Regions from separate parts of the Methylosinus sp. RM1 genome, predicted to be linked through region 2. Evidence: predicted binding sites of a transcription regulator. Region 2 holds the regulator's gene; the other holds the start of a gene.
The links. The regulator PhoB, encoded in region 2, activates phosphate uptake and scavenging genes when phosphate is short. The targets are predictions, from matches to a motif close to TGTCATNNANCTGTCAT.
Positions count from the first base shown of each region.

Region 1: a site for PhoB is predicted at 1,846-1,862, ahead of pstS (phosphate ABC transporter substrate-binding protein PstS). Genes of this name have one in related genera too.

Region 1 is NZ_WOVC01000024.1:49,407-53,796, forward strand. Features, by position in the region: gene aat (leucyl/phenylalanyl-tRNA--protein transferase) at 1-536, shown strand, start outside; gene FMZ75_RS15470 (DUF2155 domain-containing protein) at 508-1,185, opposite strand; gene FMZ75_RS15475 (NADH:ubiquinone oxidoreductase subunit NDUFA12) at 1,303-1,710, opposite strand; gene pstS (phosphate ABC transporter substrate-binding protein PstS) at 1,960-3,006, shown strand; gene FMZ75_RS15485 (FAD-dependent oxidoreductase) at 3,057-4,274, shown strand; gene FMZ75_RS15490 (YncE family protein) at 4,255-4,390, opposite strand, start outside.
Region 2 is NZ_WOVC01000009.1:120,881-125,270, forward strand. Features, by position in the region: gene FMZ75_RS08770 (VOC family protein) at 1-388, shown strand, start outside; gene FMZ75_RS08775 (SRPBCC family protein) at 452-1,003, shown strand; gene phoB (phosphate regulon transcriptional regulator PhoB) at 1,040-1,783, opposite strand; gene phoU (phosphate signaling complex protein PhoU) at 1,780-2,505, opposite strand; gene pstB (phosphate ABC transporter ATP-binding protein PstB) at 2,534-3,319, opposite strand; gene pstA (phosphate ABC transporter permease PstA) at 3,316-4,155, opposite strand; gene pstC (phosphate ABC transporter permease subunit PstC) at 4,159-4,390, opposite strand, start outside.

The sequences.
Region 1 (4,390 bases), on a different contig from region 2:
TCGCCAAAACCATTCGCTCGGACCATTTCGAGGTCCGGGTCGATACGGATTTCGACGCCGTCATCGAGGCTTGCGCCGCCTCTGCGCCCAAGCGCGAGAACACTTGGATCAATTCCGAGATCAAGCGGCTCTATCGCAAGCTGTTCGACATGGGCTTCGCCCATACGGTCGAGTGCTGGCGGGAGGGACGGCTGGTCGGCGGCCTCTATGGCGTCTCCATGCGCGCCGCTTTTTTCGGCGAGAGCATGTTCCACGTCGAGACCGACGCCTCCAAGGTGGCGCTGGCGCATCTCGTCGCGCGGCTGGTCAAAGGCGGTTTCCGCCTGCTCGACACGCAATTCATGACCACGCATCTGGCCTCGCTCGGGGCGATCGAGATCGGCCGCGACGCCTATCATGGGCTTTTGGAAGAGGCTTTGTCGGCTCCGGCCCGCTTCGCCGCTTGGCCGGACGATTCGCCCGTGCCCGGACGCGAGATCGTCGCCATATTGCGGCGGGAGCCGGAGATCAGAACGGAAAAGGCGATGGAGCCGTAGCGGGCGCCGGAGCCTGCTGAGCCGACGGCTTCTTTTTCTTCTTCTTGGGCTTTTCGGCCGGCGCCGCGGCCGCGGGCTCGGCGCTCTCCGTGGCCTTCGCGCCCTCTGGCGGAACCGAATCGCGCGGCCCGATCGGCGCCGCCTCGACCGGAACGGGGGCGATTGGCTCCACCTTGCGCGAGCGGGAGCGCTTCTTCTCCTGCGGAGCGGCCGGGGCCGCCGCAGCGGCGGGCTCGCTCGCGGGAGCCTGAACCGTCTCCTTGCCGCCGCGGCAATCGACCAGCCAGACGTCATAGACGGGATGCTCGACGCCATGCAGGCCGGGGCTCGCGGCGAACATCCAGCCGGAGAAAATCCGCTTGGCCTCGTTCTTCCCCGTATCCTGCTCGTCGACCTCGACGAAGCCGGTAGTCTGCGGGGCTTCGGTCTGGGGACGCGTGTTGCAGACGCGGGGCGTCACCTGCAGCGAGCCGAATTGCACGGTCTCGTCTATAGCGACGTCGAAGTTGATGATTCGGCCGGTCGTCTTGTCGAGCCCGGCGAATATAGCGGTCGGATTGCGGATCGGATCGGCGGCCGCCGCGCCGAGGCCAATGAGCAAGGCGGCCCCGGACAGAGCGAAACGCAGGCGGAAGCAGCGGGAGATCATAATCGGGTCTCGTTTCCGATCTCTGGCTCGGGCCGGCCGCCCGCGCCTCATGCGCCGTCGTTGAATAGGAAGAGCGTGGCGGATCGATGGTCCGGGCGAAGCCGCGGCCGCCTCGCCTCAAGCCTCTGGGGTCCAGGCCTGATAGTCGCCGCCGGCGGGAGCGCGGCGGCCCTCCGCCAGGATCGAACCAGGCGGATGATAAGCGGCAGAAGTGCCGGTCAGATTGGGGCGATAGGGAAGCTCCCATTCCTTCGGCGCGTATTTCTCCTGGGTGGGCGGCGTGTCGACCGTGTGGTGCAGCCAGCCATACCAGCCGGGCGGCGTCGCCGAGCCCTCGGCATAGCCCTTATAGATGACCCAGCGGCGCTCGAAGCCGAGCGCCTTGTCCTTCTTGCCGCCGCGGCGGCGGTAATAGACGTTGCCGAACTCATCCGTCCCGACGCGCTCACCATAGAGCAGCGTCCACAGGCCCGTGCTGAGCGTCGCCCGGTTCCACCAGGTGAAGAAGCGAATGATGTAGGACATGTCGGAAGCGTCCAAGAATGTTTGCGTGGCTCCTTATTGCGTCAAGACGGCGCAATGTCCAGTCGGGCGCGCCACTTCCCGATGCGCCGATACGCGAGCTTTGCTTTTGACCGCGAGTCGTGGAAAAGGAGGAGTGTGACAGAAAGACGACAGCCGCCGCGCCCTCGAAGGCGCGCCGCACGGAGCTGAGACTATTGGTTTTCGGCTCGCGCGGAAAAAAAGCTCGCGTCGAATTCCAGGGATGGCTGCATGATTTCCAAGGCTTCGAGGCTCATTGTTCACGCCGCTCTGGCGGCGATCCTTTCCGTGGGGAGCGCGCGCGCCCTCGATATTTCCGGCGCCGGCGCGACTTTTCCCCTGCCCGTCTACGCCAAATGGGCGCAGAGCTATTCGAAGGAAACCGGCAATCGCGTCAATTATCAATCGATCGGCTCGGGCGGCGGCATACGGCAGATCAAGGCGCGCACCGTCACTTTCGGCGCCTCCGACCAGCCGCTGACGGCCAAGGAGCTCGACGCCGCCGGGCTCATCCAATGGCCGCAAGTGGTGGGCGGCGTCACCCCCGTCGTCAATTTGGATGGGATCGGAGCCAATGAACTCGTCCTCGACGGGCCGCTCCTCGCCCGCATCTACCTCGGCGAGATCAAGCTTTGGGACGATCCGGCGATCCGCGCCCGCAATCCGAAGCTCACTCTGCCGGCGAAGCCGATCGTCGTCGTGCATCGCTCCGACGGCTCCGGCACCACTTTCTGCTTCACCGATTATCTCTCCCGCGTCTCCGCCGATTGGAAGGAGAAGGTCGGCGAGAACGTCGCCGTGGAATGGCCGCTCGGCCTCGGCGCCAAGGGAAATGAAGGCGTCGCCAATAATGTCGCCACGACGAAGGGCGCCATCGGCTATGTGGAATTCGCCTACGCCAGGCAGAACCGGCTCACCACCGTCAGCCTGGTGAACAGCGACGGCAAGATCGTCGCGCCGGGCAAGGAGAGCTTCGAGGCCGCCGCCGCCAACGCCGATTGGGCGAGCGCGCCGGGCTTTTTCCGCCTGCTCACCGGGCAGCCGGGCGCCGCCTCCTGGCCGATCGCGGCGGCGACCTTCATTCTGCTGCCCAAGCAGCCGCAGGATTCGGCGGCGGCGCTGGAGGCCCTGAAATTCTTCGACTGGGCCTTCGCCAAAGGCGCAGCGGCGGCCGAAGAGCTCGATTTCGAGCCCATGCCGCCCTCCGTTGTGACTCTCATCCGCAAGAGCTGGGCGGCCAATGTGAAGGATGCGAATGGAAAACCGCTGCTGAACTGACCATAAAGGCGAAGGGGCCCGCTGGCGGCCTTCGATTCGGGGAGCGGCCGATGGCGGCGACGATTTCCGCGAAATGCTGTGTCGTCGGCGGCGGCCCGGCGGGGCTGATGGCGGGTTTTCTGCTCGCCCGCGCCGGCGTCGAGACGATCGTCCTCGAAAAGCACGCGGATTTCCTGCGTGATTTTCGCGGCGACACGATCCACCCCTCGACGCTTCAGCTCGTCTTCGAGCTCGGCCTGCTGCAGGAGTTTCTGAAACTGCCGCATCGCAAGGCGTTTCAGCTCTCGGCCTTTCTGGGGGACCGCAAATTCGTCATCGCAGATTTCCGCGGCCTGCCGACCTTGTGCAAATTCGTCGCCTTCATGCCGCAGTGGGATTTTCTGGACTTCATCGCCGGCGAGGCGAAGAAGCTGCAAAATTTCCGCTTGCTGATGCAGACCGCCGCCGAGGGCCTCGTCGAGGAGGACGGCCGCATCGTCGGCGTGCGCGCCACGGGGCCGGAGGGGCCGCTCGAGATCCGAGCCGATCTCACCATCGCCGCGGATGGGCGGACGTCGCGAATGCGCGAATCGGCGGGCCTCGAGGTCGAGGATTTCGGCGCGCCGATGGATGTGCTGTGGTTCAAGCTGCGGCGCGAGGCGGACGACCCGGAGGAGACATTCGGCCGCATCGCGCCCGGGCGCATGGTGGCGATGATCGAGCGCGGCGCCTATTGGCAGATCGGCTATGTGATCCCCAAGGGCCGAGCGCAGGCGCTGCGCGGCCGCCGGATCGACGAATTTCGTCACGCCATCGCCGATTGCGTTCCCTTTCTCGCCGATCGCGTCGAGGATTTGCGCGATTGGGAGGATGTGAATCTGCTGACCGTGCAGGTCGATCGCTTGAAGAATTGGAGCCGGCCGGGCCTGCTCTGCATCGGCGACGCCGCCCATGCGATGTCGCCCGTCGGCGGCGTGGGCGTCAATCTGGCGATTCAGGACGCCGTGGCGACCGCCAATCTGCTCGCCGAAAAGCTGCGCGATGGAACGCTGACCGACGCAGATGTCGGCGCCGTGCAGAAGCGCCGGGAATTTCCGGCGCGGATGACGCAGCGGCTGCAGCTCTTCATTCAAAATCGCGTGATCAGCAATGTGCTCGCCGCGGACAAGCCTTTCGACCCGCCATTGGCGCTGCGGCTTCTGGACGTCTTCCCGGTCCTACGGCAAATTCCGGCGCGGCTGGTCGGCCTCGGCGTGCGGCCGGAGCATGTCAATTCATCGCGCGGATGAAAGCCCCGAAGGCGCGCGGGCCGTCGCCGGTCTTGGCCTTGGCGATCACCTTCAAACTGTCGGCGGCGATCGACCAGAACTCATTGGTGAACCAGTTGGCGACATAGATGGTCTTG
Region 2 (4,390 bases):
CTTCGACGGCCGCGCCGAAGAAGCCGCCGCCTTTTATGAGAAGGCGCTCGGCGCGCAGATACAGATGCTGATGCGCTACAAGGACAGCCCTTTGCCCCAGCCGGAGGAAATGCTGCCGCCGGGCTGGAGCGCCAAGGTCATGCATATGGCGCTGAAGATCGGCGACACGATCGTCTTCGGCTCGGACGGCGACGGCGAGGAGACCGGCTTCAAGGGCTTCTCGCTGTCCTATAGCGCGAAGACGCAAGAGGAGGCCGAACGCGTCTTCGCAGCGCTCGCCGAGGGCGGCGAGACGAAGATGCGCTTGACCAGAACTTTCTTCTCACCCGCGTTCGGAATGCTCACCGACCGCTTCGGCGTGCCCTGGATGGTGGTGCTGCCGCAATGACGGCGCGCGGCGCTCTTTCGCTCGCGAGCGGGAGCGCCGCTCCGCTTTTTTTCGAGGTTCGACATGTTGGAAATCATCGGCGCCGGCGTCGCCGTCATCATCGCCGCAATTCTCGTCCTGGCCGCGCGCCAGCCGGACGTCTGCCATATCGCGCGCTCCATCTTCATCGCCGCGCCGCCGGAGCGAATATTTCCGCTGATCGACGATCCGCGCGCGAGCAATGAATGGAGTCCTTTCGTGAAGGATCCGAGTGTGAAGCTCTCCTACGCCGGGCCGGAACGCGGCGTCGGCGCGGCCTGCGATTTCGAAGGCAATGCGAAGGTCGGCGCGGGGCGAGTCGAGATCGTCGAGTCCGTCGCGCCGTCGAAAGTGGTCGTCACATTACGCCTGGATCGGCCGATGAAATGCAGCAATCGCGTCGAATTCACCATTGCGCCGCAGAATGGCGGCTCGCTCGTCACCTGGGACATGAAAGGGCGCCAGCCCTTCCTCGGCAAGCTGTTCAGCCTCGTCATGCGGCCGGAAAAAATGGTCGGCGGCGCTTTCGAGCAAGGTCTCGGCGATCTCGAGCGCCTCGTCGAGACGGCTCGCGACGAGGCGGCGCCGACAGCGTGATGATGCGATGTCGAGAGAGGAGCCTTCGGCCGCGCCTCAATTGCGCCCGAAGGTCTCGTCGAAAGAATAGCCGGTGCCGCGCACAGTGCGGATCGGGTCCTTCTCGCGGCCGCGGATGATCGCCTTGCGCAGACGGCCGACATGGACGTCCACGGTGCGCTCGTCGATCTCCGCCGACAGCCCCCAGACGCTGTCGAGCAATTGCGCGCGCGAGAAGACGCGGCCGGGCTTTTCCATCAGATATTCCAGCAGGCGGAACTCCGTCGGGCCGAGATGAATCTCGCGCCCGCCGCGCTTCACCCGCCGCGTCTCGCGGTCGAGGTCTATGTCGCCGGCGACGAGCCGCGTCGCCACGCGCTCCGGCCGCGCGCGGCGCAGCAGAGCGTGAACGCGCGCCATCAGCTCCGGCGTGGAGAAGGGCTTCACCACATAATCATCGGCGCCCACCGAGAGACCGCGCACGCGCTCATTCTCGTCGCCGCGCGCGGTGAGCATGATGATCGGCATTGTGCGCGTGTCGTCGCGCGCGCGCAGCCGCCGGCAGATTTCCAGGCCGGAAACGCCGGGCAGCATCCAGTCGAGAATGACGAGATCGGGCACGGATTCGGCGAGGCGGATTTCCGCCTCGTCGCCGCGCTCGACATGTTCGACCTGGAAGCCTTCCGATTCGAGATTATAGGCGAGCAACAATGCGAGGGCCGCCTCGTCTTCCACGACGAGAATTCGCGGCGCCCGATCGTGCGGCGTCTCGCGCGGCGTTGCGACGCGAATCTCGTTCATTGCGAGGGCTCATCCGTTTCCACGCTGGGGGAGATGCTGGACGACTTGCCCTTGGGGCGGTCGGTCGGCATCGACTCGCCAGTGACGAGATAGACGATCGTCTCGGCGATATTGGTGGTGTGATCGCCGATCCGCTCTATATTCTTCGAGCAGAAGAGCAGATGCGTGCAGAAGGAGATGTTGCGCGGATCCTCCATCATGAAGGTGAGGAGATCGCGGAACACCGAATCTTCCAGCGCGTCGAGCTCGCTGTCATTGGTCCACACGGCGCGGGCGCGCTCGACGTCGCGCTGGGCGTAGGCGTCGAGCACGTCCTTCAATTGCATGGCGGCCACTTCCGCCATCGTCTTGAGGCCGATGATGGCGCGCGGCACGCGCGCCTCGGAGAGGATTTTCACCGTGCGCTTGGCGATGCTCTTGGCGAGATCGCCGACGCGCTCGAGATCGGCGGCGATGCGCATCGCGGCGATGCATTCGCGCAGATCGATGGCGAGCGGCTGACGCCGCGCGATGGTGAGGATGGCGTTCTCCTCTATCTCCCGCTGCAGCGCGTCGAGGCGCTGATCGGTGGCGACGACGCGATGGGCGAGCTCGATGTCGAAATTAGCGAGCGCATCCATGGCTTCGGCGAGCATTTTCTCGGCGATGCCTCCCATCTCGGCGATACGGCGGCCGAGCACTTCGAGGTCGCGGTCATAGGAGCTGACGATATGTTCGCTCATGTCTCATAATCCTCGTGCGCGATCGCGCTCAGCCGAAGCGGCCGGTGATATAGTCCTGGGTCTTCTTGTTCTGCGGCGCGGTGAACAGATTGTTCGTCTCGCCGAATTCGACGAGATCGCCGAGATACATGAAGGCGGTGTAATCGGAGACGCGCGCCGCCTGCTGCATATTGTGGGTGACGATGGCGATCGTGTAGCGCTCCGACAATTCGTCGATGAGCTCCTCGATCTTCGCCGTCGAGATCGGGTCCAGCGCCGAGCAGGGCTCGTCGAACAGGATCACCTCCGGCTGAATGGCGACGGTGCGCGCGATGCACAGGCGCTGCTGCTGGCCGCCCGAGAGGCCGAGGCCGCTCGAATTCAGCTTGTCGCGCACTTCGTCCCACAGCGCCGCGCCACGCAGCGCCGCCTCGACGCGGCCGTCGAGCTCGCTGCGCGACAGCTTCTCATAGAGGCGAATGCCGAAGGCGATATTGTCGTAGATCGACATGGGGAAGGGCGTCGGCTTCTGGAACACCATGCCGACGCGCGAGCGCAGCAGGTTGAGGTCGATGCTCGGGTCGAGGATGTTCTCGCCGTCGAGCAGCACCTCGCCCTCGGCGCGCTGCCGCGGATAGAGGTCGTACATGCGGTTCAATATGCGCAGCAGAGTCGATTTGCCGCAGCCGGATGGGCCGATGAAGGCCGTCACCTTATTGGTGTAGAGCGGCAGCGAGATCGATTTCAGCGCTTTCGACGACCCGTAATAGAAATCCAGATCGCGAACCGAGACTTTGGTCGGAATGGAGGCTTCGACAACCGGCATGGCGGTCATTTTTGTTTTCCCTGGCTGCTGAGCGCGCGCGCGGTGATGGAGAGCAGAAGGACGGCGACGGTGACGAGCAGAGCGCCGGTCCAGGCGAGCTGCTGCCAATCCTTGTAGGGCGAGAGCGCGAATTGGAAGATGACGACGGGCAGGCTGGAGACCGGCGCGTTGAGGTCGGTGCTCCAGAACTGATTGTTGAGCGAGGTGAAGAGCAGCGGCGCGGTCTCGCCGGAGACGCGGGCCACGGCCAGCAGCACGCCGGTGACGATGCCGGATTTCGCGGCGCGATAGGCGACGCGCATCAGCATATGGGAGCGCGGCAGGCCGAGCGCCGCCGCCGCCTCGCGCAGCGGGCTCGGAACCAGCAGCAGCATGTCCTCCGTCGTGCGCACGACGACCGGCACCACCAGCACGGCGAGCGCCAGAGCGCCCGCTATGCCGGAGAAATGTCCGACGCGGGCCACCACCACCGTATAGACGAAGAGGCCGATGACGATGGAGGGCGCGCTGAGCAGAATGTCATTGATGAAGCGCACCACGGTGGCGAGCTTCGAGTAGCGGCCATATTCGGCCATGAAGGTGCCGGCGAGCATTCCGAGCGGCGTGCCGAGCAGCACGCCGATCACCGTCATCACCAGCGAGCCGGCGATGGCGTTGAGCAGACCGCCGCTGGAGCCGGGCGGCGGCGTCATTTCGGTGAAGACGGCCGGCGTCAGGCCGCGGGCGCCTTCATAGATCAGCGCGCCGAGGATCAGCACCAGCCAGGCGAGACCGAAAATCGTGCCGGTCCAGCACAGAGTGGTCGCGAGCGCATTGGTGCGTCGGCGGGAGGAATAGAGGGACAAAGGTCAGGCTCCCGATTTCTGCTCGATGCGCATCAGCATGAAGCGCGCCGCCGCCAGAACGAAGAAGGTGATGACGAAGAGGATGAGGCCGAGCTCGATCAGCGCCGACGTATAGAGATCGCCGACCGCCTCGGTGAATTCATTGGCGATGGTCGCCGAGATCGTCGTGCCCGGCGCGAGCAGAGAGCTCGACACTTTATGCGCATTGCCGATCACGAAGGTGACGGCCATCGTC